DNA from 2 places in the Staphylococcus warneri genome. Region 2 is predicted to be linked to the other one. Evidence: riboswitches for the same ligand, from Rfam matches in the RefSeq annotation. Region 2 holds a riboswitch; the other holds the start of a gene.

Region 1 (16,752 bases), 280 kb from region 2:
GTAATCTATCATTACAAGTTATAGGTGGTCGAAACTATCGTTATAATATGATATAATTCTTCCGTTAGAATAACGATATAAAAAAGGAGCAAATGCATGTTACAAGTAACTGATGTAAGTTTACGTTTTGGTGATCGTAAGCTATTTGAAGATGTAAATATTAAATTTACTGAGGGTAATTGCTATGGATTAATTGGTGCAAATGGTGCAGGTAAATCTACTTTCTTAAAAATTTTATCTGGTGAGTTGGATTCACAAACGGGTCATGTGTCATTAGGTAAAGATGAAAGATTAGCGATTTTAAAACAGGATCACTTCGCATATGAAGATGAACGTGTTCTAGATGTCGTGATCAAAGGTCATGAACGTTTATATGAAGTAATGAAAGAAAAAGATGAAATCTACATGAAACCAGACTTTAGTGATGAAGATGGTATTCGTGCTGCTGAACTTGAAGGCGAATTTGCTGAAATGAATGGATGGAATGCTGAAGCAGATGCAGCTAACCTACTTTCAGGATTAGGTATCGATGCATCATTACAAGACAAGAAAATGTCTGAACTTGAAAATAACCAAAAAGTAAAAGTATTGTTAGCACAAAGTTTATTTGGCGATCCAGACGTACTATTACTAGATGAGCCTACCAATGGTTTGGATATTCCAGCTATTAGTTGGTTAGAAGACTTTTTAATTAACTTTGAAAATACAGTTATTGTAGTATCCCATGACCGTCACTTCTTAAATAATGTGTGTACGCATATTGCTGACTTAGACTTCGGTAAAATTAAAGTTTACGTTGGTAACTATGATTTCTGGTATCAATCAAGTCAATTAGCTCAAAAAATGGCTCAAGAACAAAACAAGAAAAAAGAAGAAAAAATTAAAGAATTACAAGATTTCGTTGCTCGTTTCTCAGCGAATGCTTCTAAATCTAAACAGGCAACAAGTCGTAAGAAACAATTAGAAAAAATTGAATTAGATGATATCCAACCTTCATCCAGACGTTATCCATATGTAAAATTCACACCTGAAAGAGAAATTGGTAATGATTTATTAACTGTACAAAACCTTTCTAAAACTATTGATGGCGAAAAAGTATTAGATAACATTTCATTTACAATGAATCCTAATGATAAAGCCATTTTAATTGGTGATAGTGAGATTGCAAAAACAACATTACTTAAAATCTTAGCTGGTGAAATGGAACCAGATGAAGGATCTTATAAATGGGGTGTAACAACTTCATTAAGTTACTTCCCTAAAGATAATTCTGAATTCTTTGATGGTGTGGATATGAATCTTGTGGACTGGTTACGTCAATATGCGCCAGAAGATGAGCAAACTGAAACATTCTTACGCGGCTTCTTAGGACGTATGTTGTTTAGTGGCGAAGAAGTTAAGAAAAAAGCAAGCGTGTTATCAGGTGGCGAAAAAGTTCGCTGTATGTTAAGTAAAATGATGCTATCAAGTGCTAACGTGTTACTACTAGATGAGCCAACCAACCACTTAGACTTAGAAAGTATCACCGCAGTCAATGATGGTTTGAAATCATTTAAAGGTTCATTGATCTTTACATCATATGACTTTGAATTTATCAATACAATTGCTAACCGTGTGATTGATTTAAATCAATCTGGTGCTGTTTCTAAAGAAATTCCATATGAAGAATACTTAAAAGAAACAGGAGTATTAAAATAGATGACTTCGATTGAGCGTATGAATACATTTTGATGATGTATTTATACGCTTTTTATATACAGATATAATGAACGTTCCCCTACTACATTAGTTATTTATATTAATGACTACACTCGTCTTACCATCCGAGTGCACGAGAGATACTAACCATTAAAATGCTAAGTATCACTTTGAAATTTTCTGTTTATTTCAAAAAATCGCAATTATCGGTTTACAGTCACATGTGGTATATGTATAATAAAAACATATCAATTGAATAAGATTTTGATGAGGCGCATTAAACATGAGTAAATATTAGGCAACTGTCTGCTAACAGCTAATATTGAAAGGGGGCAATGCCGAAACGAATGATAATAGCAGGTATCATTTGTTGGACTTTTTGGTTAAGAGCTAAGAGTTTGTCATTATTTCATAATAATGGAGTGCATCACTTGTACATAAATGTAGAACAAGTCGCATTCCAGACTTGTTCTTTTTTATTGAATGGATGTGTCTCCCTACTAACTGAGGAGGACAAATATTGAATAGAAGTGTTTTGAAATTTGGCGGTTCTTCCGTCAGTGATTTTACTAAAATTAAAAATATAGCAGGTATGCTAAAAAATCGTGTTGAACAAGGTGAACAACTCATTGTGGTAGTTAGTGCAATGGGCAAAACCACGGATCAATTAATGGAGAATGTGTCCACTTTAACATCAACACCAAAAGAGCAAGAACTCGCCCTACTGTTAACTACAGGTGAGCAACAAACCGTTTCATATTTATCAATGGTACTTAATGATATTGGTATTAGCGCTAAAGCAATGACAGGATATCAAGCAGGTATCAAAACCATTGGTCATCATTTAAAAAGTAAAATTGCTGAAATTGACCCATCAACCTTTGAAACAGCTTTTGATACCCACGATGTACTTGTTATAGCTGGATTCCAAGGCATCAATGAGGATCATGAATTAACCACACTAGGACGTGGTGGTTCAGATACAACAGCAGTAGCTTTAGCGACGAGTAATCAGATTCCTTGTGAAATCTACACAGATGTTGATGGTGTATATGCTACAGACCCAAGAGTACTGAGTTATGCCAAACGTTTAGAGTATGTATCATATGAGGAAATGATGGAAATGAGCGCATTAGGTGCTGGCGTACTTGAGACACGTAGCGTAGAGTTGGCTAAAAATTATGATATACCATTATATTTAGGAAGAACGTTATCAAATGTGAAAGGAACATGGATTATGTCTAGAAGTGATTTATTAGAGAAAAAAGCAGTTACTGGGGTTGCATTAGATCAACACATGATGCATGTAACGATCACCTATCCCCTACCAGATAATCAATTATTAACACAACTATTCACAGAGCTAGAAATGGGTTCAGTTAATGTGGATATGATTTCACAAATTGTCAACCACGAAGGACTACAACTATCCTTCAGTATTAAAGATACAGATGCACATCAAATCTCAGCTATTTTAGAACAATTAGCCGTTGATTTTGAAGCTTTGGATTATAAAATTAATGAAGCATATGTCAAAATTTCATTAATCGGATCCGGTATGAGAGATATGTCAGGCGTAGCATCTAAGGCATTTATTACTTTAATCAATGCGAAGATACCTTTTTACCAAACAACCACTTCTGAAATCAGTATTTCTTATGTCATTGATGCTGAAAATGGTGAAAAAGCCGTCGAAGAATTGTACGGTGCATTTGATATATAATTGATTTTAACTTAATTTTTCACAATATTAATAATATTTAAAACGGAGTGACTTAGACATGACAAAATTAGCAGTAGTTGGTGCAACAGGATTAGTTGGAACAAAAATGTTAGAAACTTTAGACCGTAAAGAAATCCCTTTCAATGAATTGGTTCTATTTTCTTCAGCTCGTTCAGCTGGTCAAAAGATCGAATTTAAAGGGAAAACATATACAGTACAAGAACTAACAGATGAAGCAGCAAGTGAACACTTTGATTATGTACTTATGAGTGCTGGTGGCGGTACAAGTGAACATTTCGCCCCACTATTTGAACAAGCGGGCGCTATTGTCATTGATAATTCTAGTCAATGGCGTATGACTGAAGATGTTGATTTAGTTGTACCTGAAGTAAACGAACCACACTTTACAAGAGGAATCATTGCTAATCCAAATTGTTCTACAATTCAGTCTGTCGTACCATTAAAAGTATTACAAGATGCTTTTGGTTTATCAAGAGTAGCTTATACGACATATCAAGCGGTTTCAGGATCTGGTGTTAAGGGTAAGAGAGATTTATCTGAAGGTGCAAATGGTAAAGCACCTGAAGCCTACCCTCATCCAATTTATAATAACGTATTACCACATATTGATGTATTCCTTGAAAATGGTTATACAAAAGAAGAACAAAAAATGATAGATGAAACGCGTAAAATTTTAAATGATAAAGATTTAAAAGTGACTGCAACTTGTGTACGTGTACCAGTTCAAGATAGTCATAGTGTTGAAATGGATGTTACTTTAAATCAAGATACGACTGTTGAGGCAATTCAAGAATTATTTGATAAGGATGATCGTGTTGTTCTTGTTGATAATCCAGCTAAAAATGAATATCCTTTAGCAATTCACTCAACAGGTAAAGACGATGTGTTTGTTGGTCGTATTCGCCGTGATGACACTTTAGATAATACATTCCACGTATGGTGTACATCAGATAACCTACTTAAAGGTGCAGCATTGAATGCCGTTCAAGTTTTAGAACAAGTTTTAAAATTGAAAGGAGTTCTTTAATATGACACACATGTTTGAAGGTGTAGGCGTAGCATTAACAACGCCATTTGTAAATAATGAAGTAGATTATGATGCATTAAGACGACACGTTACATTCTTATTAGAAAATAATGCACAAGCGATTATTGTAAATGGAACTACAGCTGAAAGCCCTACGCTAAACGATGAAGAGAAAGAACATGTTTTAGAAACAGTTGTTAATTTAGTTAACAAACAGGTACCTGTGATTGCAGGTACAGGTACAAACAATACTGAAAAATCTATTCAAGCGTCTGTACGCGCACGTCAACTTGGTGCAGATGCAGTGATGCTTATCACACCTTATTACAATAAAACAAATCAACGTGGTTTAGTTCAACACTTCGAAACAATTGCGAATGCAGTTGAATTACCTGTGGTCTTATATAATGTACCTTCACGTACGAATATGACGATTGAACCAGAAACAGTTGAAACGTTAAGTCAAAATAAATACATTGTAGCGCTTAAAGATGCGACAAATGATTTTGATTATTTTGAAGAGGTTAAAAAACGTGTAAATCAAGATGAATTTGCCATTTATAGTGGTAATGACGATAATGTTGTTGATTTTTATAAACGTGGTGGCAATGGCGTGATTTCAGTAATTGCTAACGTCATTCCAAAAGAATTTCAACACTTATATGATGCTAAACAAGATGGGGACACAATGGCAAAAGCATTTGAACCGATTGGCCGTTTATTAGACGCGTTATCAGTTGATGTTAATCCTATTCCAATTAAAACATTAACTGCTTATGAAGGATTTGGAAGCTATGAATTACGTTTACCTCTTGTACCACTTGAGGAAAATGATCGTCAAACATTAGAGCAAGCTTACGAAACATTTAAAGCAGGTGAAAAATAATGAAAATCTTATTAATTGGCTATGGCGCTATGAACCAGCGTGTTGCAAGATTAGCTGAAGAAAAAGGCCATGAAATTGTCGGTGTTATTGAACCGACTCATAGTGAGTCAACACCCTACCAACAATATCATCATATAGCCGATGCTAAAGAAGCAGATGTAGCAATTGATTTTTCTAATCCTAATTTATTATTACCCCTATTAGATGAATCATTTGAATTGCCATTAGTCGTTGCGACTACTGGTGAAAAAGAGAAAATCACTCAAAAATTAGAATCATTAGGTAAAAAGATGCCAGTATTTTTCAGTGCGAATATGAGTTATGGTGTACATGCGCTTACTAAGATTTTAGAAGCGGCAGTTCCCCTACTACAAGATTTTGATATTGAACTGACAGAAGCACATCATAATAAGAAAGTGGATGCACCTAGTGGTACATTAGTGAAGTTATATGATGTTATAGAAGGTTTACGTGATAAAACAACGCCAGTTTATGATCGTCATGATAAAACTGAGAAGCGTTCACCTGATGAAATTGGTATTCATACCGTTCGTGGTGGTACGATTGTTGGTGAACATGATGTATTATTTGCTGGCACAGATGAAACAATTACGATTTCACATAAAGCACAATCTAAAGATATCTTCGCGAATGGTGCAATTGGTGCAGCTGAAAAGTTAATCAACAAGGAAAACGGTTTTTATACGTTTGATAATTTATAAAATATAACTAAAGGAGCAAAATTATGGTACAACATTTATCAGCACAAGAAATTATTCAATATATTAGTGATGCAAAAAAATCAACACCTTTAAAAGTTTATGTCAATGGTACATTTGATGGGGTCAACTTCCCTGAATCATTCAAAGTGTTTGGATCAGAACATTCTAAAGTTATCTTTTGTGAAGCAGATGACTGGAAACCATTTTATGAGACATATCAAAATAAATTTGAAGATGTAGAAATTGAAATGGACCGACGCAACTCAGCAATTCCTTTAAAAGATTTAACAAATACGAATGCACGTATCGAACCAGGTGCTTTCATTCGTGAACAAGCTATCATCGAAGATGGCGCAGTTGTAATGATGGGTGCAACAATTAATATTGGCGCAGTTGTTGGCGAAGGAACGATGGTAGATATGAATGCGACTTTAGGCGGTCGTGCTACGACTGGTAAAAATGTACATGTTGGTGCTGGATCAGTATTAGCTGGTGTCATCGAGCCACCTAGTGCGTCACCTGTTGTCATTGAAGATAATGTGTTAATTGGCGCCAATGCAGTTATTTTAGAAGGTGTTCGAGTTGGCGAAGGTGCAATTGTGGCAGCTGGCGCTATTGTGACACAAGATGTACCTGCAGGCGCAGTTGTTGCTGGAACACCTGCTAAAGTGATCAAACAAACATATGAAGTAGAAGATTCTAAACGTGAAATTGTATCAGCATTACGCAAATTAAATGATTAATTTATAATAATTACAAGTCAGTTGAAACAAAGGAGTGGCCTATGTTTTGAACTTGAACGTGAGTATGCTTAACGCTCTAACGTTCAAATGATTACATCGCCCCTCCTCATTGTTTCGACTTTTTATTATCATGATACTTAAAAGTATATTTTGGGATTATTACAATGAAAGGAATGATAATGATGAATGAATTAGAATTTGTAACAACACACCGTCGACATTTACATCAACATCCTGAATTAAGTTTACATGAATATGAAACTACACAGTACATCAGGGATTTCTTAACAGAATTAGATGTTCCATTTGAACGTCCATTGGAAACAGGTGCAATTGCATATCTTGAAGGTAATAGTCAGCATACTATCGCTTATAGAGCAGATATAGATGCATTACCTATTTTTGAAGAAAATGATGTAGATTTTCGTAGTCAAAATGATAACGTGATGCATGCATGTGGTCATGATGGGCATACGACGGCATTGATGCTATTTGTAAAACGATGTAAAGCAATGGCAGATAAAGGTACGCTTCCTCACAATATTGTATTTATATTTCAACCTGCAGAAGAAACAGGTGGTGGCGCGCATCGTCTTATAAAAGCCAAAGCTTTTGAAAATTACCCTATTGAAGCTGTATTTGGAATTCACGTTAATCCTTTTTCTGACGAAGGCACAGTTGTCATTAGAGACGAAGAAATTACTGCAAGTGCGACAGAGTACCGATTCTATTTAACAGGACTATCTAGTCATGTTGCTGATAAAGAACAAGGTCATTCATGTGGAGAAGCATTACAACATGTCTTAACACAAGTGGGACAAATACAACAATTTCATTTGAATGGATTAAAACGAAATATTGTACATATGGGTCATTTTGAAGCTGGTGAAGCTATCAATACAGTACCAAGTAATGGCTATTTAGAAGGAACAATCCGTACATATGACGTCGATGATTTAACTATTGTAAAAAATCAAATGCAAAAAATTGCTGAAAGTGTCTCTTTGTTATTTAATGTGACATGTGAAGTGAAATTTGAGGAAGGCTATCCACCTACAATGAATAGTCCGAAATTACGTGAACCTGTTGAACAAGCACTTAACAATGCTAATCTAGAAGTCATCGACAAACCTACACCTTTCTTATTCGGCGAAGACTTTAGTTTTTATGGTCAATTATTAGCACCTGCTTATTTTGTATTCGTTGGCACTCGAAATAAAGAAAAAGGTTATGTGACAGGATTACATACGTCTCATCTGAATTTTGATGAAAAGGTATTAATAGATGTAGCTAATTATTATGAACAATTATTATTAAATTATAAAGAGGTGTAAGCATTGACAGCAATTTGGTCAGTCGATACAGAAGCATTTTATAGCAATGCTAAGAAAGTGAAAAATCAACAACCCATTATGGCTGTTGTTAAAAATAACGCCTACCACTATGGTTTAGAATTTGCGGTTAAACAATTTTTACGTGCAGGTATCAATACATTTAGTACGACGTCACTTAAAGAAGCAGTTCGAGTGCGTGAATTAGCACCAGACGCAACTGTATTTCTAATGAATGCGGTATATGATTTTGATACGGTTCGTGATTATCATATTCATATGACCTTACCTTCTTTAAATTATTATTATGAGCATAAAGCAGATTTACGAGATATTCATGTACACTTAGAGTTTGAAAATTTACTACATCGTTCTGGTTTTAAAACATTGGAAGAGATTCAACAGGTGTTACAAGATCATCAACAGAATAAAAATTCTGAACGCATGATTATTTCTGGCTTATGGACACATTTTGGTTATGCTGATGAATTTGGTGTGCCTGAATATGATGAAGAACGTTCAGCATGGTTGAATGTTTTACATACATTATTAAATGAAGGGTATCAATTCGACTATATACATTCTCAAAATAGTGCAAGTTATTATCGAGAAGGACAAGTCGTTCTTCCCCACCATACACATGCTAGAGTGGGTATCGCTTTATATGGTTCACGACCCTATAGTGATTTGGATGAATCAACCATCCAACAAGCATTGACTGTAAAGGCTAACGTCATTCAAATTAGAGAAGTTCAAAATGGTGACTATTGTGGCTATAGTTGGGCTTTTGAAACACAACACGATAATACTAAGCTTGCTGTAGTAGATGTTGGTTATGGTGACGGTATATTAAGAACAAGAGCGCAACATGAAGCACTAATTAATGGCAAGCGCTACCCTATTCGAGCATTAATGATGAGCCATATGTTTGTAGAAGTTGATGAACACGTACATGCACAAGATCAAGTTGTATTATATAATGAAAGTATGCGCATTGATGAATATACCTTTAAGGGTGTGGGAGCAAATTCAGAACAACTGAGCGCTATGAATCACGATTCTCTTATAAAGGAGTATAGATAAAGATGACAGTAGAATATAACGAATACGGCGAATTAACAATGGGAGGTACAAGTCTTAAAACAGTTGCACAAAGCTTTGGTACCCCAACCATTGTTTATAATGAAGAACAAATTCGAAATCAAATGCGTCGTTATCATAAAGCATTTCAACAAAGTGGATTAAAATATAATATTTCATATGCCTCTAAAGCATTTACATGTATACAAATGGTTAAATTAGTCCAAGAAGAAGACTTACAACTCGATGTTGTATCTGAAGGAGAATTGTATACTGCATTAGAAGCTGGCTTTGACCCAAGTCGTATACACTTCCATGGTAACAATAAAACGAAGCATGAAATTAGATATGCCTTAGACAATCATATCGGATATTTTGTCATAGATTCTTTAGAAGAAATCGATTTAATCGATCGATATGCTAGTGAAACGGTACAAGTAGTATTAAGAGTTAATCCAGGTGTAGAAGCACATACACATGAATTTATCCAAACTGGACAAGAGGATAGTAAATTTGGATTGTCGATACGTTATGGCTTAGCCAATGAAGCAGTTGATAAAATCAAACAAGCTAAACATCTTAACTTAAAAGGTGTACATATTCATATTGGATCTCAAATTGAAGGTACAGAAGCATTTATTGAAACTGCAAAAATAGTTATGAATTGGTTAAATGATCAACAAATTCAAGTTGATTTACTTAATCTTGGTGGTGGCTTTGGCATTAAATATGTTGAGGGAGATGTTAGCTTCCCTATTGAAAGCGGCATTGCTGAAATCACTGATGCAATCAAAAATGAAGCGAATCAGTTAAATATGGAAACACCTGAAATAGGTATTGAACCAGGTCGTTCTATTGTTGGCGAAGCTGGAATCACATTGTACGAAGTAGGTACGATTAAAGAGATACCGGAAATTAATAAATACGTATCTATCGATGGTGGTATGAGTGATCATATTAGAACAGCACTATATGATGCTAAGTATCAAGCTTTATTAGTAAATCGACACGAAGAAGCGGATGATACAGTAACTATTGCGGGTAAATTATGTGAATCTGGTGATATTATCATTAAGAATGCAAAATTACCAAGTTCTGTACAACGTGGCGACTATTTAGCGATATTATCAACAGGTGCATATCATTATTCTATGGCATCTAATTATAATCAAATGCAAAAACCATCAGTATTCTTTATTAAAGATGGAAAAGCACGTGAAGTGATTAAACGTCAATCATTAAGACAACTCATTATTAATGATACTAAATAATTATAGTTAACTTTAATCGGCATTTCATAAGGCTATAACAATTAGTTTGTTGAAACTAGTTGCTATAGCCTTTTTCTAGATATTGAGAGATATGATGGCTAAATGATTTTCGAGAAGTTAAACATAAAAAACGTTACTTAACACCAGAAAGTGAAAGTAACGTTTTTTATGACGATCAAATAAGTATCCCTTATATTCACAAAGCATATTGAATGAACAACAAAAAAACACCTTACATCTTGGTAAGGTGTTAGTTAATAAAGTCAATTAATTACAATCTATTTATTATAGTTTTACAACGTTCGCAGCTTGTGGTCCGCGGTCGCCTTCAACTACTTCAAATTCAACTGATTGACCTTCTTCTAATGATTTGTAACCATCTTGGTTAATTGCTGAGAAATGTACGAATACGTCGTTTTCTCCTTCAACTTCGATGAAGCCGAATCCTTTTTCAGCGTTAAACCATTTAACTGTACCTTGTTTCATAATCTGAAACCTCCAAGACTAAAATTCATTCAATATGCGTTATTCGCATATTACAAAAAATACATGACCTAATTACTCATAACGATAATAGCAAATATTTTTTGCAATATGGAATAAAACTATTGCTTACTTGATATTATAATTTATATAATGCAAAATTGCAATACAATTATAGGAAATTATCATTTAAACTATTTTTGGAAGATTATAATAAACTTCATTATTTTTTAAAACAATAAAACTATAAAATATTTGCAAATCCTCATCACAATCTTCACAAAAATTCAAATCACAATTATTGTAAAATGCGTACATGTTATATTTTCCCATCACACAGTTATCGTAATAATCGTTGCAATCTTTGATTAATTTACAGTAAGCATCTAACATGTCTTCATATGTAGAAAACTCAGATTGTTTCACAATCTTTTCTGGCCAATCTTCAAACAACCACCAACCTTCATAGTCAGCTCTAATTTTTGCAACCGTCCACATATGTATCCCCTTCTTCTTAAAATTCTATACTGATAATTTTAACTGGTTGTATATCAAAATCAAGTTAGAAGACTCATACTTTTGACTGATAGACGATATAGCAATTATTAGTTTTTTTACGTCTTTATCCTTATAATAGTGATATGAGGTGATAATAATGGAACGTAAACATATACAAGTATTTGGCACAGTACAAGGTGTCGGTTTTAGATTTTACACTCAAAGATTAGGCAATCAACATCACGTTGTAGGTACAGTGCAAAATGTTGAAGACTATGTTGATATATATGCTCAAGGAGAAAAAGAAAATTTAGAAGCATTTATCAATAGCGTTATTGCAGGTGCTTCTCCTGCCTCACATGTAACTAACTATCAAGTAGAAGATTTAGATATAGACGAAACATTAACTGAATTCAAAACAATTTAAATAAATACAAAAAAAGGAAGATGGCAGTTGAGATATAATATTTCAAGAGTTTTGGGGGCGATGGTAGGTATACCGGTAGCGATAATTGCTTGGATGGTTAGTATCTTTGGATTTGATCTGTCATTTATCGTTGACGGGGTCATTGGTTTGGGTGGATTTGTCTTATCGTACTTCCCTACTCAACGTTTGACTTCGCGTAAATATCTAAATGAAATAGGTTTAACTAGAAGAGAATATAGATATGTTAGAAGTCAATTAAACCAAGCACAATCCAAAATACGTTTGATTTTAAAATCATTTATCAATATTCGTTCTATTAAAGATTTCAGACAGGTCAACGATATCTATAGAATCTCTCGCTCGATTTATATGAGTGTGAGACAACGTCCAGGTATGTTTTTTAAAGTAGAAGGATTCTTTTATTCGCATATTGATAATGCCTTGAATTTAGTAGATTCATATACGAGATTAACTAAAATGCCTAGAAAGTCTCCCGAAGAAAAGCAGAAATTAGAACAAACAAGAATTACATTAGATGAAGTAAAACGAACATTAGTAGCGGATTTAAAACAACTGAATGAAGACGATTATGAACGATTAGATGTTGAAATGGAATTAAATAAAATAGAACAACAGCGTCGAAAAAAATTATAAAGATAAGGAGCGTAAATGGACATGGCAAATGAACAAGAACGTACCCCATCACACCCTCTTGATCAATATATCAATCATCAATCTGAGCAACCTAATACGATTGTAGAAGATTTTGAACATCAATTTACTGAAGCTGATCAAAAAAGGATTAATGAGATTAGTGAACAAATTAAGCCACTTGATCACGATGGTCTATTATCTTTTGGTACAAACTTACAACAAAATATGTCGCAGTTTTCACATCAAATGTTGGACGATGTACAGTCAAAAGATATGGGTCCTGTTGGTGATTCATTAAACCAATTGATGAGTAAATTAAAATCTGTGAACCCTAATGACTTAGACCCTAGTAAACAATCTAGACTAAAACGTCTTTTTAGAAGAACGAAATCTTCAATTAATGAGATTTTCTCTAGAATGCAATCAGTGAGTTCACAGATTGATCGAATCACCATTCAATTGGAAAAGCATAAAGGTAACTTAACGAAGGATATAGATTTATTAGATGGCTTGTATGATCAAAATAAGCGATATTTTGATGATGTGACGCTTTATATTGCAGCAGCACAACGAAAAAAGCTAGATATTCAACAACATACTATTCCAGAGTTACAAAAGAAAGCTGAAACATCAGGCAATCAGATGGATATTCAAGCAGTCGCAGATATGGAGCAATTTGTGGATCGCTTAGAAAAAAGAATCTATGATTTACAACTTTCAAGACAAATTGCCATTCAAACTGCACCACAAATACGAATGATTCAAAATGTAAATCAGGCATTAGCTGAAAAAATTCAGAGCTCAATACTAACAAGTATTCCATTATGGAAAAATCAAATGGCTATTGCACTGACATTGATGCGTCAACGGAATGCAGTTTCAGCGCAACGTGCAGTCACTGATACAACGAATGATTTATTAACTCAAAACGCATCGATGTTGAAACAAAATGCGATTGAAACGGCAACTGAGAACGAACGCGGTGTTGTCGATATTGAAACATTGAAACAAACACAAAGTGATATTATTGATACTATTGAACAAACATTACAAATTCAACATGAAGGTCGTCAAAAACGACAAGCTGCAGAAAAAGAATTGTCAGGTCTTGAAAATGATTTGAAACAACATTTATTATCAATGCGAAAAGAACCTTAAAAAGCTTCCCTATTTAATTTTAGGGAAGCTTTTTTAATATCTATTCTTTTTGATAAACGATAGGTTGTTGTTTGATAAAAATACTAATAATATATGCAATAATAGTAGTCATTACAGCAATTGGGAACCATTCTAATGAATAATCTTTAAGCCATAGATGGTCCATAAAGCTCAATTTTAACCATCCTTGTGTATGAATCACACTCAAGATAGATACAATTGCAACTACAATAACAGTGATTTGCTGTGTAATAGGTTTTGTTGGAATGAATCTAGCTATCAAGATGAGTAACACTACTGTGATTGCCACAGGATAGATGACGCTAAGCACAGGTTGCGACATTGTAATGACAGCATTCAGACCTTGATTTGCAATGATAAAACTAATAATAGTAAAGAAAATTACAAATGCTTTATATGAAATTTTAGGTATGATTCTATGGAAATACTCACTTACAGCAACTATTAAACCACATGCTGTTGTTAGACAAGCTAAAGCTACTATAATACCTAATAAATACTTACCGAAAGTTCCGAAACCAGTAGATGCCATTGTCGTTAATAAAAATGTACCTACGTTTTGGTCTTTAGCAGCAAGTGATTTTAACTTTGCATCAGAAATATCAATATGATTTCCGATAAATCCTAACGAAATATAGATAAAGATTAATGCGACAGCTGCGATTAAACCTGCCATTAAGGTTTGCTTAAATATCTTATCAGCATGATTGACACCTGTTGCTTTAATCGCATTCACTACAATCATTGAAAATGCAATCGCAGCAATCGCATCCATTGTTAAGTAACCTTGTGTAAATCCTTGAGAAAAACTACCTATATTACTGTTGAAAAGTTCTGTATTACCATGACTTGATGAATGGTCACTAAAATCAATAAACCCTTTAACAATCATTGCTAAAATAGTGATCAGTAATAGTGGCGTAAGTAAGGAGCCGATACGATCGACCATTTTATTTGGGTTAATGCATAAATATAATACGATAATAAAGTATATAAGTGTAAATATAAATAAAGCCAGATTGCCATTGGTATGCGCTATCGGTGTGACAGTCATTTCAAATGATGTTGATGCTGTACGAGGTATAGCAAATAAAGGTCCAATAGTTAAATAAATCACTATTAAAAATATTATCGAAAAAACTGGTGATATTTTATTAAATGCCCCAATATAACCTTGTTTATCAAGTGCACCAACGACAACACCAAGTAATGGCAGTCCAATACCAGTTAGTGCAAATGCGAGAATCGCAGGCCAGAAAAAGTGTCCACTATCTAAACCTAAGTTCGTTGGGAAGATTAAATTACCTGCACCAAAGAACATAGCAAAAAGTGTGAACCCTACAATCCATGTATTCTTGTTCATAATGCTGCTCCTTTGTCCTTAAATATGCAACATTAAACATTCTAGCATAGATATAATTCATAAGTCTATATAATTTCAGAAAATTTAAAAACTTAGTTAATTTAAATTTATCAAATAGACATATTTTTAAAAAGATTTAAGCAATAGTTTTTTCAATAATGGTGATAGTAAACTTGGTAAATGTTCAACACCTTCAACAAATATTGAATATTGACCATAAATATTATGAATCGTCTGCTCTATATCTTCAGTAATTGGATCCTGACTCAAGAATACATTGAAGACTTCAATACCAAATTTACGCGCATTTTCAACAGCTTCGTACGTATCTATGATGCCATCTTGACTATAATTATATGCAGAAGGCTCTCCATCAGAAAAGACAATGAGAAATCGTTGATGATGACTGCGACGAATTAATCTATCGCTCGCGATTCGAATGGCAACCCCATCACGGTTATCGTCTTGTGGTTCGAGGGCCATTATTCGAGGGCCATCTTTCTTCAATGTTGAATAGTCGTAATGAATGATTTCATCTATAATATTAGGTTGCTTCGTATCATCTGAATCAAAGGCATCTTCGTTAAAGGCCAATATTTCATGTTTTACGTTTAATTCTTTTAACGTCTCGTGGAAGAGTACGACACCTTTAATCGTTTCGTCCATTTTATCATGCATACTAGCTGAAGCATCGATTAATAATGTGAATGTTGCATCAAATGATTGGCTTAAATCTTGTTTTTTATAGAACAATTTATATTGATCATCTATAAACCAATTAATTAAATTTTTCTGTAATCTGCCTTTAGTTAGATTATGTCTTTCATCTTGATGTTCACGTTCGATTGTCTTTTTAATAATTTGGATTAAATCTTTAATTTCAAATTGCACATCATTTTTAACATCTTCATAAGCCTGGATGTATTCAGGTAAAATGTCAGGGACTTTCCATTTAATATCAACATTTTGATTAATGCCATCTAATGCGAAAGCACTATTTTGACCAATAAAGCCTCCTTCTTCGCGATCAAGCGTGTTTTGAGACACCTTACCTTTTTTAGTCATCATATCGGTCATGTCATCAGATGAGTCCCCTTCTCTAGCTGTATCATTGTCAGCCATTACTTCACTGTTTTCACCCTCATGTAGTTCCATTTCGAGATAAGCGCCACCTTCAGAAGAACTATCAGCAGCTTTGGTTTCTGCTTCGGCTGTCACAGCATCATTTTCCTCTTGTGACTGATCTTTACCATCTGTATTAGCAGCATCTGTTCGCTTTAAGTCTTCAAACAGGTCTTGTTGAATGTCTTTATATAGATTTTTGGAGATATAATAATATTCATTTAACATATCTTCTTTTAATAAATCATCTACTTGATATAATATACGTTCAGCTAAAAACATATTGTCTTCAGAATTTTGATTTTGAAAGAAGTTAGGCAAATATTGATACATATTGACTAAGACGTCATCAAATTTTGGATGTATGGATGGAACATCATAGAAGTTTTGATTAATAAAAGCATGTTCTAAATATAAAAATAATAAATCTGTGTATAGTGTTTTCGTTTTATAAACATTAATTTGTGATTCAGTAAATGTAAGTCTGGTATTTAAACGTAAATCTATATACTTTGTAGTGCTTG
Region 2 (16,752 bases):
TGGTTAATTGATTCTTCTAATTCTTCATCTGTTAGTTCAGAATCTTGTTTTTCAATTTCTAAACCTTTGTAGTCACCTAATTTAACTTCTGGTTCAACAGTTACAGTAGCTTCAAAAATGAAATCTTTACCTTTTTCAATTTGAGTTACGTTAACTTCTGGTTGAGCAACTGGATTAATACCAGTTTCATCAATAGCTTCACCGTAAGCTTCTGGTAATAAAATGTCTACTGCATCTTGATATAATGCTTCAACGCCAAAGCGTTGTTCAAAAATTGGACGAGGCACTTTACCTTTACGGAATCCAGGTACATTAATTTGTTTAACTACTTTTTTAAATGCTTGATCTAATGCTTTATCTACTTTTTCTGATGGAACAGTAACAGTTAATAATCCTTCGTTACCTTCCTTTTTTTCCCAAGTTGCTGTCATGTATAAATACCTCCATGAATAACTATTTTATTTTTTCAACTTCCCTATTATAGCATAGGTCATTTGTGTACACAAACATTGAAATTGCAACGTTTGCGAAATAATTTATTACTAATTTCAATTAAAATTTACGTTAAACGATTTATGCATTATTTGCAAGAAATTGGGGTTATCATTGCTTATCTAATTTATAGATATATGATAAAATTTCTTGTTTCGCAATACTATCATCTATACCTAACATTGATTTAAAATAAACATCATACGCGACAATCCAATCTTCTATTGGAAATAGCGTTTCAATATTAAGGGGATATAGCAATATAGAATGATTATTCATGATATGGCTTGCTTCATCAACAATATGTATGGCGCCATTTTCAAGATTCTCAATCACTTTTGGCAATACAATCGATTTTAAAGTCGTGTGTTCTAGCCCACTTAAATCTTTAGGAATAATGTCAACTGTTGTACCATATTTGGTAATTGTGACGCTAGTTTCAGACTGTGCAAATCTTAAGTATTCTAACATCAAACTTATAATGTTATTTTCTACATTAGCATGACTTAATAAATAATGAATTGTTTCTTTGAAATCATAATGCCCATTATCGATGAGTTGAAGTAGAACATGCGTTTGTTCTCTTGTATTTAATTGATTGAATTGAGCTAATGAATGAGTCAATTGTTCTCGATTTGAATCTAGTTTAGATTGTGCGTATTCTTTTAACGGGAATAATTCCATTCTGGTTTTATGATCTCGTACTTCATCAATAATTTGATTAATCACTTCTACTGATTCATAGTACTGTTCTAAGCCATTTAAACTTTTAACATAAAATATCATTAACTCATCGTACTTGTTTAAACCTTGTTTAAGCAAAATGATAGCTTCTTCTCTCAATTCCAAAAATGCTCCCATTTGATATAGCATATCGCACTTTTTAATTGAGAGTGCTTCATCTAACTCAAACTGGCTTTCATATTGTTCAAATAATTCATACATTTTGTCAAAGTCTTGTTTTAATTCAGCTTTTCTAATATCTTCTTTTAGCTTTTTCTCAGATAATGGGAATGGGATGATATCTGACATTTAATTTGCACCTCAATTATTATAAATCTTGAAGAATTAATGCACTCCATGTCTCAAAGTCATCGTATGATTCTATTTTCCCTTTTTCAATCCATTTGATTCTTAGCGTATCCGTTTCTTTAGCTTCTACATCATTTGAATTGACTGTTATTTTAAATACTACACCCATATGAACTTTACCTACTTCATTATTGTCATCATTGATAAAACCTAGGTATTCCATATTTTGAGAATCTTCAGTAGGCAAACCTACTTCTTCTTCTAATTCTCTTTGGGCATTTACTCTCAGTACTTCATTAATTGAATCTGCCCCTACTACATCATTCATGTGTCCACCGACGCCAATCGAAGATTGTCCGTGCAATCTTTCTTCACCGCCGCCAGAAAGACGTTCATAAACAAGAATTTCACCATTTTGATTTTCTAATAAACAATATGAAATAAGTTGTTTAAAACCTGGATCCTCTTCCATGTCTCCTCTACGTTTCACATCATACTGTCTTAATGAATTAAAAATATTATTACCTTTTTCATCATTTTTTGATAAAAATCCATTGAATGCATTCTTTTCATTATCGAAAAGCGTTGTTCTTGGCACTACTATAATTTGCTCATCAAATTTAGACATATTAAACTCCTTTATATTTTCTTTATGATATTATTCTATCAAACTTATTTTTGATTCGCGATGATTAACGTATCTTCTTAATTTATATCAATGCTTAAACAATTTTATATTTAAATAGAAAGATATATAAATAAAAGCTGAGACATCATATAAATGTCTCAGCTTTTATGAGTTAAGCTTATTTTAAAGCGTCTTTAGCTTTTGATACTAATTCACCGAATGCTTTATCGTCTGAAATAGCTATTTCAGATAACATTTTACGGTTGATATCGATGTCAGCTTTTTTCAATCCGTTCATTAAACGTGAATAGCTGATATCATGTTTACGTGCTGCTGCATTAATACGTGTAATCCATAATTTACGGAAATCACGTTTACGTTGACGACGGTCACGGAATGCGTATTGACCTGATTTCATTACTTGTTGTTTTGCTACTTTATATAATGTATGTTTTGAACCGAAGTAACCTTTAGCTAATTTAATCGTTTTTTTACGACGTGCTCTTGTTACTGTTCCACCTTTTACTCGTGGCATATTAAATTCCTCCTTAGATACTATCTACGTAATTATTCTTTATTCGTTAGTCGTATTATTTTTTATAAGATAATAATTGTTTTACACGTTTCATATCGCTTTTAGAAACTAATCTACTTTTACGTAATTGACGTTTTTGTTTAGTGTTTTTGTTTGCAAATAAGTGAGATGTGAAAGCTCTTGAACGTTTTAATTGACCTGAACCAGTTCTTTTAACACGTTTCGCTGCTCCACGGTGAGTTTTCATTTTAGGCATGATTCATTTCCTCCTAGAAATTATTATTAATTATTTTTCATTAATTGGTGATAACATAAGGAACATTTGACGGCCTTCCATTTTAGGCTTTTGTTCGATTGTTGCAAGGTCTTTACATTCTTCAGCAAATTTTTCTAACTGGCGTTGACCAATTTCTTTGTGAGTAATGGCACGACCTCTGAAACGAATTGAAACTTTACATTTATCGCCTTTAGAAAGGAATTTACGTCCGTTTTTCAATTTTGTTTGGAAATCATGTTCCTCAATTGTTGGACTTAAACGAATTTCTTTAACGTTAATTGTTTTTTGTTTCTTCTTCATTTCTTTTTCTTTTTTCTGTTGTTCGAATTTGAATTTACCGTAATCCATAATTCTTGCAACAGGTGGTTTAGCATTTGGTGCTACGATTACTAAATCTAAATCAACACGTTCAGCCATTTCTAACGCTTCTTGTTTTGATTTAACACCTATTTGTTCACCATCTTGACCTACTAAACGAAGTTCTTTTGCACGAATTTTCTCATTAATTTGAGTCTGATCTTTTGCTATGGTTGACACCTCCCAGAATTTTACGAAATTGTCCCAAGCAAAAAAGAAGAGCGAGTATCACTACCCGCTCTTCTTCACACATTAATTGTGTAACATGATTAACCTGCCAACTGCTTGTTGCGTCGCTACAGGTGAGAAGCGGGAGCTTCTACTTGGTTCGTTTCGTATTCAACGTTATTAATCATATCAACAATAAATGTATTCGTCAACTACTTTTTTTATTAATCGTGATGTCTTACTTCTTCCATTGACACATCTTGACGTAAATCTACCTGTTCTAATGGGATTTTCTTTGTTTTATATCTTACTTTATGATAAATAAAGAATGCTAAGAATACTGGAATACCCATATAAGTAATAATAAATCTATTTAAATCAAAGTCTCCTGTTTTAATAAAATCGACATCTTGACCTAATATTACGATAATACATAAAAATCCAGCAAATATCGGGCCAAATGGGAATAATTTAGCCGTATATTTTAGTTTAGATTTATCATAATTTTGTTTATCAAATGCACGTCTAAATCTATAATGACTTACAGCTATACCGACCCAAGCAATGAATCCTGTCATACCACTAGCAGCTACGATATATTCATATGCATCACCACTAAAATGTTGTACTGCAAAAATCACTACAACAATAATTCCAGTTACAATTAATGATATGTGCGGCACACCATTTTTATTCGTTTTTGAAAATGAATTAAACGCTAGTTTATCTTTACTCATTGAATATAGCATTCTAGTAGATGCATACATTCCTGAATTACCTGCAGATAATACTGATGTTAAAATAACTGCATTCATAAATGATGCTGCAAATGCAAGTCCAGCATTCTTGAATACTAATGTAAATGGTGATGTAGAGATACTATTTTCTCCACCCATAAGTGCACTACTATCATAAGGTATTAACATACCAATGATGAATATAGCTAATATATAAAATAATAATATTCTCCAGAATACTTGTTTAATAGCTTTTGGAACGGCTCTTTCAGGATTTTCAGATTCCCCTGCTGTTATCCCTATCAATTCAGTACCTTGGAATGAGAAACCAGCAACTAGGAATACCCCTAATATTGAAAGTAAGCTCCCTCCTAAGTTGCCACCAAGGATTGGGCCGCTTCCTTTAGTAAACGTTTCAAAACCAACGAATTTACCGCCCATAATACCTACAATAGTTAATAAACCTATCACAATAAATATGATGACAGTAACAACTTTTATTAGTGCAAACCAATATTCACTCTCACCATATACTCGAACTGACAATGAGTTAAGTGCAAAGATAATTACTAAAAATATACAACTCCAGACCCAAGCAGGCACACTTTGCATTGGGGACCAATATTGTATGACTTGCGCGGCAATTGTTACATCTGCAGCTACAGTAATAACCCAGTTAAACCAATAATTCCATCCTAATGCAAATCCAAGTGATGGATCTACAAATCGTGTGGCGTAAGTACTAAATGATCCTGAAACTGGTAAATATGTGGCCATCTCGCCAAGTGATGTCATTAAGAAGAATACCATTGCTCCAATAATCGCATATGCAATCAAAGCACCTAATGCTCCAGCACTGTGAATGGCTCCACCCGAAGTCATAAATAGACCTGTACCAATACAACCACCAATGGCTATCATAGATATATGACGGTCTTTTAAACCTCTTTGTATACCTTCGTTTTGACTTTTGTTTTTACTCATAGAAGATTCCTTTCTTTGTATTTAGAGGCAGTTATGATTTTGTTTTATTATTTATTAAAGAAACAACACGTTAAGTTCTATATCTTCATTTATATGACTACACGATACCTCACTTAATCATGTTACTTTTATTTATAAATTTAAAACAAAAAAGTGGCTACATACCTTTAAGATATGCAACCACTTTGCTTTTATCTATATAAGGTAGCTCATCACATTCTGTGACAGTACAGTTTCTTTCGAGAACTGTCCCAACAAATCATAATTATGGTTATCACTTGTTTCGGCAATATTACCTTTAACTTGTTCAACATACGTCCCATAAGACTTCTGACAAGCGACTCTTTAATATTGCAACCTCTAACTCAACTTTTTATTTAACTAACTTGTAATATACATGAACTGCGCTTAAATTTCAAGTTTATCTATGCTTTTTCAAACGGATTTCGTCTACTAAATTCCAGATGAATTCATCTTTTTCTAATGTCTCTTGGTCTTGTGAACCATACTTACGAACATTTACTTCATTGTTTTCTGCTTCTTTATCTCCTACCACGATTTGGTATGGAATTTTTTGCATTTGAGCTTCACGGATTTTATAACCCATTTTTTCATTACGGTCATCGATTTCAACACGTACGCCTTGAGATTTCAATTCATCTTGTATTGATTTTGCATAGTCGTAATGTAAATCTAAATTAACTGGAATAATTTCTACTTGTTTCGGTGCTAACCAAGTTGGGAATGCACCTTTAGTTTCTTCAGTTAAGAATGCAACAAATCGTTCCATTGTAGATACAACTCCACGGTGTATCACTACTGGTCTATGGTGTTCTCCATCCTGACCAATATATGTCAGTTCAAAACGTTCTGGTAATAAGAAATCTAGTTGTGCTGTAGATAATGTTTCTTCTTTACCCATAGCTGTTTTAACTTGAACATCCAATTTAGGCCCATAAAATGCCGCTTCACCAATAGCTTCTTCGTATGATAATCCTAATTCATCAGCCGCTTCTTTAATCATGTTCTCAGCCTTATTCCACATTTCATCATCATCAAAATACTTTTCTTTATCTTCTGGGTCTCTATAACTTAATCTGAAACGGTAGTCTTCGAATCCAAAGTCTTTATATACATCTTGAATCATGTTAACTACACGTTTGAATTCTTCTTTAATTTGATCTGGTCTAACAAAGATATGTGAGTCATTTAAAGTCATACCTCTTACACGTTGTAGTCCTGATACAGCCCCACTAGCTTCGTATCTGTGCATAGTACCTAATTCGGCAATACGAATAGGTAATTCTCTATAAGAATGTGGTTTATTATTATAAACCATCATATGGTGTGGACAGTTCATTGGACGTAATACCATTTCCTCTGTCTCATCTAATTTCATTGGGGGGAACATATCCTCTTGATAGTGATCCCAATGTCCTGAAGTTTTATATAAATCAACATTTGCTAAAACTGGTGTATATACGTGGTCATATCCCATACTTACTTCTTTATCCACAATATAACGTTCAATTTCACGACGAATTGTAGCACCATTAGGTAACCATAGTGGTAAACCTGCACCAACAAGTTGACTATTAGCAAATAATTCTAAATCTTTACCGATTTTACGATGATCACGTTCCTTACGTTCTTCCAACATTTCTAAATGTGCTTTTAAATCTTTTTTATCAAAGAACGCAGTACCGTAAATACGTTGTAGCATTTTATTATTACTATCTCCACGCCAGTACGCGCCAGCTGTTGATAATAATTTAAATTCTTTTATTTTAGACGTAGATGGTACATGAACCCCTCTACATAAATCAGTAAATTCCCCTTGAGAATATAATGTCACATTTTCATCTTCAGGTATTGCATCAATTAATTCTAATTTGTATGGATCATCTTTGAAGAATGCTTTAGCTTCATCCCTAGTAACTACTTTTCTTTCGATTTTATGATTCTCATCAACAATTTTTTTCATTGTTTTTTCAATTTTTTCAAAGTCATCTGATGAAATTTTTTCTTCAGTATCAAAATCATAGTAGAAACCGCCTTCGATGACAGGACCTACACCAAATTTAACATCCCCGTATAAACGTTTTAATGCTTGAGCCATCAAATGTGCAGTTGAATGACGCAATACTTCTAATGCTTCATCACTACCTGGTGTAACGATTTCAATTTCACCATCTTCTTCTAACGGTCGTGTTAAATCTACCATTTGTCCATTAAATTTACCTGCAACTGCCTTTTTACGTAGCCCTGGACTAATTGATTGCGCTATATCTTCAGTAGTAGTGCCTTTATCAAATGCCTTTGAATTACCATCTGGAAATTGAATATTAATTTGATCCATACTATTACCTCCTAAATTATAAAAATCATATCGTTGACTTATTGAATAAAAATCAATGTAAAAGTGTAGAGAAAATAAAAAAATCCCGCCCCTGAATCAGGGACGAGATTGTCGTGGTACCACCCTAGTTAAGCGTTAAAACCTTACTCATTTAAAAATAAGTTATTTAACGACTTCTCTACATAAGATAACGGTCTTGAGCCGAGTATTCATTACAAATACCATGCATTAAAGTAGTAATAATTTAATATATTAACCGTATTCTCATCAATCAACGGCTTTCTGTGTAACAGTGATTAAATTATCATGTCTTCAACAGTTTCAACGATTTAGATTTGATTCTATTATACAACATTTTATGAAAATATCAATTGTTTCTAAAGTTTTCACCTTTCAAGAAATAAGGTGTGGATAATGTTTTAATGCGTTCAATAATTCTAGCCGCTTTTGTTTTTTCTGCGCCTTCACGTGTCATTGATAAATGATGTTCTAATTCATCATAACTTAAATTTGAAGTAAAGAAAGTGGGTAATTCATGAATCATTCTGTAATGCAATAAAGGCCCAATAACTTCATCTCTAACCCACGGCGTTACTTCTTCTGCACCGATATCATCTAACATTAATATGTTGGCTTCTCTAATTCTTTGTAGTTTTCTTTCGTAACTACCATCTTTAAACCCACCTTTTAGTGTACGAATGTATTCGGGAAGATAAACTATTGTAGATGGCACTTTTTTAGCTTTAAGTTGATTTGCTATAGCACCTAAAATAAATGACTTTCCAGTACCAAAAGGTCCATACAGATAAAGCCCTTTGACATTTTCACCATTAATTAACTTTTTGCATATATCATTAACTTGCATTGCAATATCCAAACGATTTCGTCCAGTAGTATAAATATCTTTAATTTTTGCATTTAAGGTATCTCTCTGCATATGATGTGATGTAATCAATTGAGAATTAAGTCTTTCTTCATCATATTTTACTTTACATGGACATGGCAAATAGCGAATTTTAATGCGTTCGTTTTCAATATATAATTCTGGCACATGACCTTTAACAAAGTTAGGACACTCATTATAATTATGCCCATCATAGTGCTTTTGTTGGTCTTTATATTCTTGTAGGACGTTTAAGTCTTCATCAATCATAGCATTGGTTAGTTCTGATTGGTGTTCATTTAAAAATTGCTTCACATCAGGATCATTTACAACCTGTTGACGTATTTTAGCAATTCTCTTTTCGAAATCTTTATTTGAACCTACAATATTCTTAAAGCTTTCCATCTAATCCTCCTCCCAATCTTTATTTAATTGTTCTAAGAATGCTTGTCTATCCTTTTCAAATTGATCGTCTTTTTCATCTTTTGAAAGTGCTGTAGCGTTTGGATTATCTCTTTCTTCTAACCATTTAGGCGTTTTCTCCCTAGAAACCAATTTACTTTTACGATTATAGCCTTGATATGATTGTGATTTATTCTCGTTTGATGGTTTAGGTTGATTAACTTTCAAGGCATATTCATAAGCTTGCTTAGCCGTTGTTATACCTTTCTTTTTCCAATTTGAAGCAATTTCAAAAATATAAGATTTGGGTAATTTCATATCTTCTTTAAGCATAACAAATTGTAATAAGATGTTAATAACACCGAAGTTCATTTTTTCTCTATGAATTAATTCTTCAATCATATTTTTTTGAGATAATGTTGGTTCTGATTCAGACCAAGATGCTAACATATCAATCGGACTCGTCTGTTCTAACAGTTGAAGCCATTGTTCCGTGTCATTTTCAGGATCAGGAATTTCATTATTTTGGGTCGAAATGTCACTGTGTTTAATGTTTTTATTCAATTCTAACTTAGGTAATTGATTTTCATGTTCTATTAAATAATAAGAACGTGCCTGTTTACGCATCTCTTCAAAAGATAATTGCTGCGCACTTGTAATTGAATTCAATATAATATGTTTCATCGCATCAGCCGTTAAACCATATAAAGTTGCGAGTTGAACAATTAGACTTTTAGCATCCTTTGTCACTATTTCATTTGAGATGAAATGGTTATGTAACATCTGTTTCAACATATCAAAATCAAAAGATTCATTAGATAAATCCAATCCTTGATATTCACTCGCTTTAGGTATATTTTGTGTATCGATATCTAATATTCTATTGGGTACTTTAAAGACATCTGTAAACTTTCTGGTTGTTTGCTGATACTGTGATAAATCTCTAAAAGTTTGTTCAAAATGTTTCTTTAGAACCTGATATCTTTTTTTATCAACTTCACTATATAAAAATACAGATAACATAGGATCATTGAAAAATTGAGATGGTGACGGAGGTTGAATCAATTGATATATAAAATGTGTTTGTTGTTCATCATGTTTTACAAATGATTTCATCAAACCAATGGCTTCTAATAAATCCATTTGATTTCTAAAGTCGATTAAATTTTCTTTAAGTTCATTCATAATGACATAATGGGTGAGTGGTTGCTCAACATCATTTGAAAATTGATGCATAAAGTGATATAAACCAATTGCTTGAGGCCCAATTAAAGGTGTAAACAGTCGATTTAATATTTCAAGATGCTGTGAATTTAAATAAAAATCTTGAATCACTTCAAAACTATCTTGTGGTCTTAAACCTAATTCAAAGGAATTTAACCCCATTTATAAATCACTCCGTTTATTATCATTCAGAATACCTTGCATTGAAGCTAACAGTTGGTCAATATCTTTAAACTCTTTATAAACAGAGGCAAAGCGAACATAAGAAACTTGATCTACATGCATTAATAAGTTCATTACATGTTCTCCAATTTCTCTAGATGAAATCTCAGTATGCCCCTCATCTCTTAATTGCCACTCCACTTTATTAGTTATATCCTCTAGTTGTTGATATCTCACTGGACGTTTTTCACATGATCTAACTAATCCATTCAAGATTTTTTCTCTTAAAAATTGTTCTCTAGTTCCATCCTTTTTCACTACTATTAATGGACTCACTTCTATATGTTCGAATGTTGTAAACCTTGTACCACAATTTTCACATTCTCTTCTTCGACGAATCGCGTTCGCATCTTCTGCATGACGTGAATCTACTACTCTTGAATGTGTTGAATTACATTTTGGGCATTTCATGATTGTCACCCTTTTCTATTTAGATTATGCTCAATTATACTATAAATTCACACGTTACAAAAGAAAGCACCTTTTAAATTATATGTCTAAAAGTGTAAACTAATTTATATCATTAAATATAACAACCTAAATAAAAAATGTGACATTTTCAAAAATGATGTTAAAGTCAACTTTTTTCTATTTAATTTCTAGATAACTTTGGCATCTACATTTTATTTTGAACAAAAAACTGCCAATCTAACCTTCATATTAAAGATTAGACTGACAGTCTCTTAAAAATTAATTTTACACAGCTTCTACTGTTTTATGAGATTCTATCAACTTACCAATTTGCTCTGCTACTTCAACAACTCTATTTGAATATCCCCATTCATTATCATACCAAGCGATTACTTTAACTTTATTATCGCCCATAACCATTGTTGATTGTGCATCAATTACTGCAGAATTAGGATTTGTATTAAAATCTACTGAAACAAGTGGTTCACTTTCTACATCCAATACACCATCTAAATTTGCATTTTTGAAAGCGTCATTAATTTGATCAGCTGTTACATTTTGTTCTAAATCTACTACTAAGTCTACAAGAGAAACGTTTTTAGTTGGTACTCTTAATGCCATTCCATGTAATTTACCTTCTACTTCAGGTAGCACTTCTTTTAATGCTTTAGCTGCGCCTGTAGATGTCGGAATAATACTTTCATTACATGAACGTGCTCTACGCAAATCTTTATGCGGATTATCAATATTCTTTTGGTCATTAGTAATTGCGTGTACTGTAGTCATCAGACCGTTCACGATACCAAATTCATCATTTAATACTTTTGCAACTGGGCCAATACAGTTAGTTGTACATGATGCATTACTGAAAATATCGAATTTATTAACATCTAATTTATCATCATTGACACCTTTCACAATCATTTGAACATGGCCACCTTTAGATGGACCTGTTAATAATACTTTTTTTGCACCTGCGTTGATATGTGCAATAGCTTTATCACCATGATTGAATTTACCAGTTGCTTCGATGACAACATCTATATCAAGTTCTTTCCAAGGTAAGTTTTCAGGATTTCTATCAGAAACTAATTTGATATCTTGGTTTTTATAACGAATGCCATTTTCAATGGCTTCTACCTTCTCATCGTACTTACCATGAGTTGTATCATAATTGATAAGATGTGCAATTGTTTCTGGAGGGTAACTTGCATTAATTGCCTTTACGCTTAAGTTTTCATTTTTCAATGCAATTCTTAATACCATTCTACCTATTCTACCCATACCGTTAATTGCTATATTCGTTGTCATTTAAAGCACCCCTTGACCATTAATTTATATGTTATACTTTATGGCATTAGTATAACATAATAAATTACATTTGAAAGCGTTTACCAAAACTTTACAAATACAAATTTTAATCAAACTTAATAAGAATTAGTTATTAAATAACAATGAATTTAAGATTATCAAAACTAAAAAAACAGAAAATTTCTAAAGTAAGTATTCACATAATAAAACCCTAAGGCATTTATTAATGTCTCAGGGTTAATAAAAATCTCTTTTTGAATTATTTCTCGATAAAACCTTTTTCACTAAGCAACCGTTCTAAATTTTGCTTTAGTTCTAGTTTATCTCCAAGATTATCAATCACATGATCTGCCATTCTACTTTTCTTATCAATAGATATTTGGCTATATACTCTTGCTTTTGCTTCCTCTTGAGTTAAATCATTTCTTTCCATTAAACGATCGATTTGAATACTTTCTGATGTGTAAACAAGCCATACTTCATCAACAGTATCTTGCAATTCATTTTCATATAAAAGAGGAATATCCATAATAACATTATGGCCTTCTTTTAAAAATTGTTGCTTCTTTTCTTCCATTATTTCTCTAACTATAGGATGGACTATTTCATTTAACTTAATACGTTCACCTGGATAATTAAATACTAAATCACCCATATATTTTCTGTCCATCTCACCATTTTCATCAATAGCTTCATCGCCAAAAACTTCTCTTACTTTCTCTATACCTGGTGTTCCTTTAGCAACTGCTTCTCTTGCAGCTGTATCAGCATCTACTACTTTAAAACCAAATGCAGTTAACAATTCAGATACAGTTGATTTACCTGATGCGATACCACCAGTAAGTCCTATTACTTTTGACATATTTTCACGCTTCCTTTATTTCTGACAAGTCGGGCAATAGTGACTATTTCTAGATGCGATGACTTGAGTTTCAATTGAGTGCCCACATACCTTGCAATATTTTTGTTTATATACATTCAGATGTAACTGCATTTCCCCTGTTTTACCATCAGCATGACGATAATCGGAAATGCTAGTTCCTCCGTATTTAATACCCTCATTTAATACAGATCGAACATGATAAAACACCATTTCTTTTTCTTGATTTGATAATTCTTGTGTTAGTCTATTAGGTAAAATACCTGCTCTAAATAGCGCTTCACATGCATAAATGTTTCCACAGCCAGATATAACTTTATGATCTAAAATCACTTGTTTAATCGGTTTTTTAGAATAATTCTTTTTATTCGTACAATCTAAAAAATGTTGCAGTGCTTCTTCGTCAAAGGGTTCCGGAGCTATGCTCAAAAATGAAGGATATGAATCAAAACTACTCACATTTCTAATTTCCCCAAAGCGACGAATATCTGAATAGATTAATTTTTTTCCATTATCTAATTCAAAAATAACTTGCCAATGTTTACGATAATTAGGCACATTAATCTCTTCTAAATGATTAACAACGAAGAAACCACCTGCCATACCTAAATGACTAATTAAAATACGTTGCTCTGCATCACGATTAATATAAAATACAATATATTTACTTCTTCGCTCTATTTGGTTAATTGTATAGCCTTCTGTTAAGCGTCGAAAACTTTCGAGTGTCATTCCTTTGATAATCGTCTCTCGTCCATCTTCTTTACCTTTTTTTACATTTTCAGAAAAAGTTATTTTATTAATAGTAGTATTTACGGCAAATGGTTCAATTCCTCTTTTAACATGTTCTACTTCTGGTAATTCCGGCATATTCAAACCTTCCTTTATTTTGCATCATACCACGTCGCACCGTAACTTGAGTCAACTTTTAGTGGCACATCTAATTTTAATGCAGACTCCATAATTTCTTCTACAAACTTACTAAACGATGCTACTTCATCTTTTGGAACTTCAAAGATTAATTCATCGTGAACTTGTAATAATAGTTTCGCGTGATAATCAGTATGTTGTACTTCCTTATTGAATTGCACCATAGCTAATTTGATAATATCTGCCGCACTACCTTGAATTGGCGTATTCATTGCCGTTCTTTCTGCAAAACTTCTTAAATTAAAATTACGACTAGTAATATCTGGAATATATCTACGACGATGTAATAATGTTTCTACAAAACCTTGTGCTTTAGCATCTTTCACAATATCTGACATATACTGTTTGACTCCTGGAAAACTATCTAAATAATCATCAATAAATGCTTTCGCCTTTTTACGTGTAATTCCTAAACTTTGGCTTAACCCATAATCACTAATGCCATACACAATTCCAAAGTTAACTGCTTTCGCTTGTCTACGCATTAAACTATCAACTTCATCCGCTTCCACATCGAAAACCTTCATTGCAGTAGCAGTATGAATGTCATGCCCATTAATAAATGCTTCTTTCATACTTTCATCTTGAGTAATATGAGCTAAAACCCGTAATTCAATTTGAGAATAATCGGCACTTAATATAACACTATCAGATGATGTAGGCTTAAATGCTTTTCTAATTTTCCTACCTTCTTCTAGACGAATAGGTATATTTTGTAAATTTGGATCAACACTTGATAAGCGACCAGTTTGCGCTAATGTTTGGTTAAAACGTGTGTGAATACGATGATCATCACTAATCACTTTTTGTAATCCTTCTACATAAGTAGATTGTAATTTTGATAATTGGCGATATTCTAGAATATAATCAATAATTGGGTGTTGGCCTTGTAACTGTTCCAATACATCGACAGCAGTAGAATAGCCCGTTTTTGTTTTTTTAATCACAGGTAATTCTAGTGTTTCAAACAACACTACGCCAAGTTGTTTTGGAGAATTGATGTTAAATTCTTCACCGGCAGCTTCGTGAATATTTTTAATTAAAACATCTAGCTTTTCTTGTATCTCTTTCTCCATTTGTTGTAAATCTTTAACATCAGTAAAGATTCCAATCTCTTCCATCTCACTTAATATTTCAGCTAACGGTAGTTCTAAATCTGCTAATAATGATTCTTGGTTATATTCTTTCAACTGTTTTTGCATTTCAGCTTTTGATTCACTTACCGCTTCAATTATTGATGCAACATGCTTATTTAAGATCTCATCTTCTGGTACATGATGCTTTTTACCCTTACCATAAATAGTCACGTTATCTTGCACATAATGTTGTCCATATAAAGAAACAACTGAATTCACATCGTCAATCGTTCTTGATGGATCGATGATATAACTAGACAACATCACATCAAACTGGATGTTTTGAATATCGATATCTAGTCTATGTGAAACAACATAAGTTTTCTTAGCATCATAAACAGTTTTGGCTGTATTGGGGTTTTCTAACCAATTGACTAAATCTGAAAATTGCTTAATCTCATCTGCATTAATTACAACATGATGTTCCCCAGTATAAAGTCCAAATTTTAATATATTGTCTTTTAAATAATTACTATCTTCTAGTTCAAAATGAATGGTTGCCTCATCTAAATCTGAAAAATTAATGTGATCAAAATTCGACTCAACTTCAAAAGTTTTATCTTTTTGTTCTTGTGTTGCCTCTACTGAATCTATTTCTGCTAATATCTGATTAAACTCTAATTTTTTAAAGAGCTCAATTTTTTCAGTTTCATCTAAGTGCTCATCCATTTTAGTATCTTCTAATTTAACTTCGATTGGACTTTCAACATTAATAGTAGCTAAATCTTTACTCATTAAAGCATCATCTTTACTATTTTCAAGCTTTTCTTTAAGCTTTTTACCTGAAACACTTTCTATATTGTCATAGACACCTTCTACAGTATTGAATTGATTTAGTAATTTAATCGCTGTTTTTTCACCTACGCCAGCTACACCTGGTATATTATCAGAAGTATCACCCATTAACCCTTTCATATCAATAATTTGATTTGGTGTTAATCCATTATATTTTTCTGCGATAAATTCAGGTGTATAATGATCAACATCTGTTACACCTTTTTTAGTATAGTAAATTGTGACATGATCCGTAGCGAGTTGCGTTAAATCTCTATCACCTGTAATAATGATAGTTTCAAACCCAGCTTTGTCCGCTTCTCTACTCAAAGTACCAATTATATCATCTGCTTCATAATTCTCTAATTCATATCTTTTTATGTGATATGCATCTAATAATTGACGAATATATGGAAATTGTTCACTTAATTCAGGTGGTGTCTTTTGTCTGCCACCTTTATATTCACTATATTTAGAATGTCTGAAAGTTGTTTTACCTGCATCAAACGCCACTAAAAAGTGATTAGGTTGTTCTTCTTTAAGAATTTTTTCTAGTAACATCGCAAAGCCATATACTGCATTTGTATGTATGCCTGCCTTATTTGAAAGTAATGGCAAAGCATAGAATGCTCTAAAACTTAAACTATTACCATCAATTAATACTAATTTATTCACGTTATAAACCTCCAGCACATATTTAAATATATTTTAGCATAAACAATGTATGGTCATTAAACATAAAGTACCATTGCCTCACAATTCATATAACTAAAATAAGAACCACATACCTATATGAATTCAATCAATAGGGTGTGGTTCTTAATATTTTTAATCTTCATCAATAAACGTCACTTTAAAGGTCGAACCTTCATTTAAGCGACTAACTACACTAATTCTTCCATTATGTGCTTCAACAATGTGCTTAGTGATTGATAATCCTAACCCAGTACCTCCAGAATCTCTACTTCGTGCTTTATCAACTCGATAAAATCTTTCGAAAATATGTTTCT

What was found. Region 2 has a riboswitch for lysine ahead of EL082_RS05430 (amino acid permease). Riboswitches for the same ligand answer to the same signal wherever they lie in the genome.
Region 1: linked by a shared signal. The riboswitch ahead of EL082_RS06740 (aspartate kinase) and the one ahead of EL082_RS05430 (amino acid permease) in region 2 are both predicted to bind lysine.

What each region holds. Positions count from the first base shown of each region.
Region 1 covers NZ_LR134269.1:1,372,968-1,389,719, reverse strand. The annotation lists gene EL082_RS06745 (ABC-F family ATP-binding cassette domain-containing protein) at 97-1,698, shown strand; lysine riboswitch at 1,958-2,134, shown strand; gene EL082_RS06740 (aspartate kinase) at 2,216-3,421, shown strand; gene EL082_RS06735 (aspartate-semialdehyde dehydrogenase) at 3,480-4,469, shown strand; gene dapA (4-hydroxy-tetrahydrodipicolinate synthase) at 4,471-5,355, shown strand; gene dapB (4-hydroxy-tetrahydrodipicolinate reductase) at 5,355-6,077, shown strand; gene dapD (2,3,4,5-tetrahydropyridine-2,6-dicarboxylate N-acetyltransferase) at 6,101-6,820, shown strand; gene EL082_RS06715 (amidohydrolase) at 7,003-8,154, shown strand; gene EL082_RS06710 (alanine racemase) at 8,158-9,234, shown strand; gene lysA (diaminopimelate decarboxylase) at 9,237-10,502, shown strand; gene cspA (cold shock protein CspA) at 10,788-10,988, opposite strand; gene msaA (regulatory protein MsaA) at 11,175-11,483, opposite strand; gene EL082_RS06690 (acylphosphatase) at 11,641-11,910, shown strand; gene EL082_RS06685 (5-bromo-4-chloroindolyl phosphate hydrolysis family protein) at 11,938-12,564, shown strand; gene EL082_RS06680 (toxic anion resistance protein) at 12,580-13,722, shown strand; gene brnQ3 (branched-chain amino acid-like transporter carrier protein BrnQ3) at 13,763-15,106, opposite strand; gene EL082_RS06670 (vWA domain-containing protein) at 15,233-16,752, opposite strand, start outside.
Region 2 covers NZ_LR134269.1:1,093,497-1,110,248, reverse strand. The annotation lists gene tig (trigger factor) at 1-431, opposite strand, end outside; gene EL082_RS05455 (hypothetical protein) at 604-1,524, opposite strand; gene EL082_RS05450 (NUDIX domain-containing protein) at 1,544-2,152, opposite strand; gene rplT (50S ribosomal protein L20) at 2,331-2,687, opposite strand; gene rpmI (50S ribosomal protein L35) at 2,743-2,943, opposite strand; gene infC (translation initiation factor IF-3) at 2,974-3,501, opposite strand; ribosomal protein L20 leader region at 3,529-3,652, opposite strand; gene EL082_RS05430 (amino acid permease) at 3,714-5,210, opposite strand; lysine riboswitch at 5,408-5,581, opposite strand; gene thrS (threonine--tRNA ligase) at 5,632-7,569, opposite strand; gene dnaI (primosomal protein DnaI) at 7,937-8,857, opposite strand; gene EL082_RS05415 (replicative helicase loading/DNA remodeling protein DnaB) at 8,858-10,240, opposite strand; gene nrdR (transcriptional regulator NrdR) at 10,241-10,711, opposite strand; gene gap (type I glyceraldehyde-3-phosphate dehydrogenase) at 10,997-12,022, opposite strand; gene coaE (dephospho-CoA kinase) at 12,282-12,884, opposite strand; gene mutM (bifunctional DNA-formamidopyrimidine glycosylase/DNA-(apurinic or apyrimidinic site) lyase) at 12,900-13,772, opposite strand; gene polA (DNA polymerase I) at 13,787-16,417, opposite strand; gene pnpS (two-component system histidine kinase PnpS) at 16,571-16,752, opposite strand, start outside.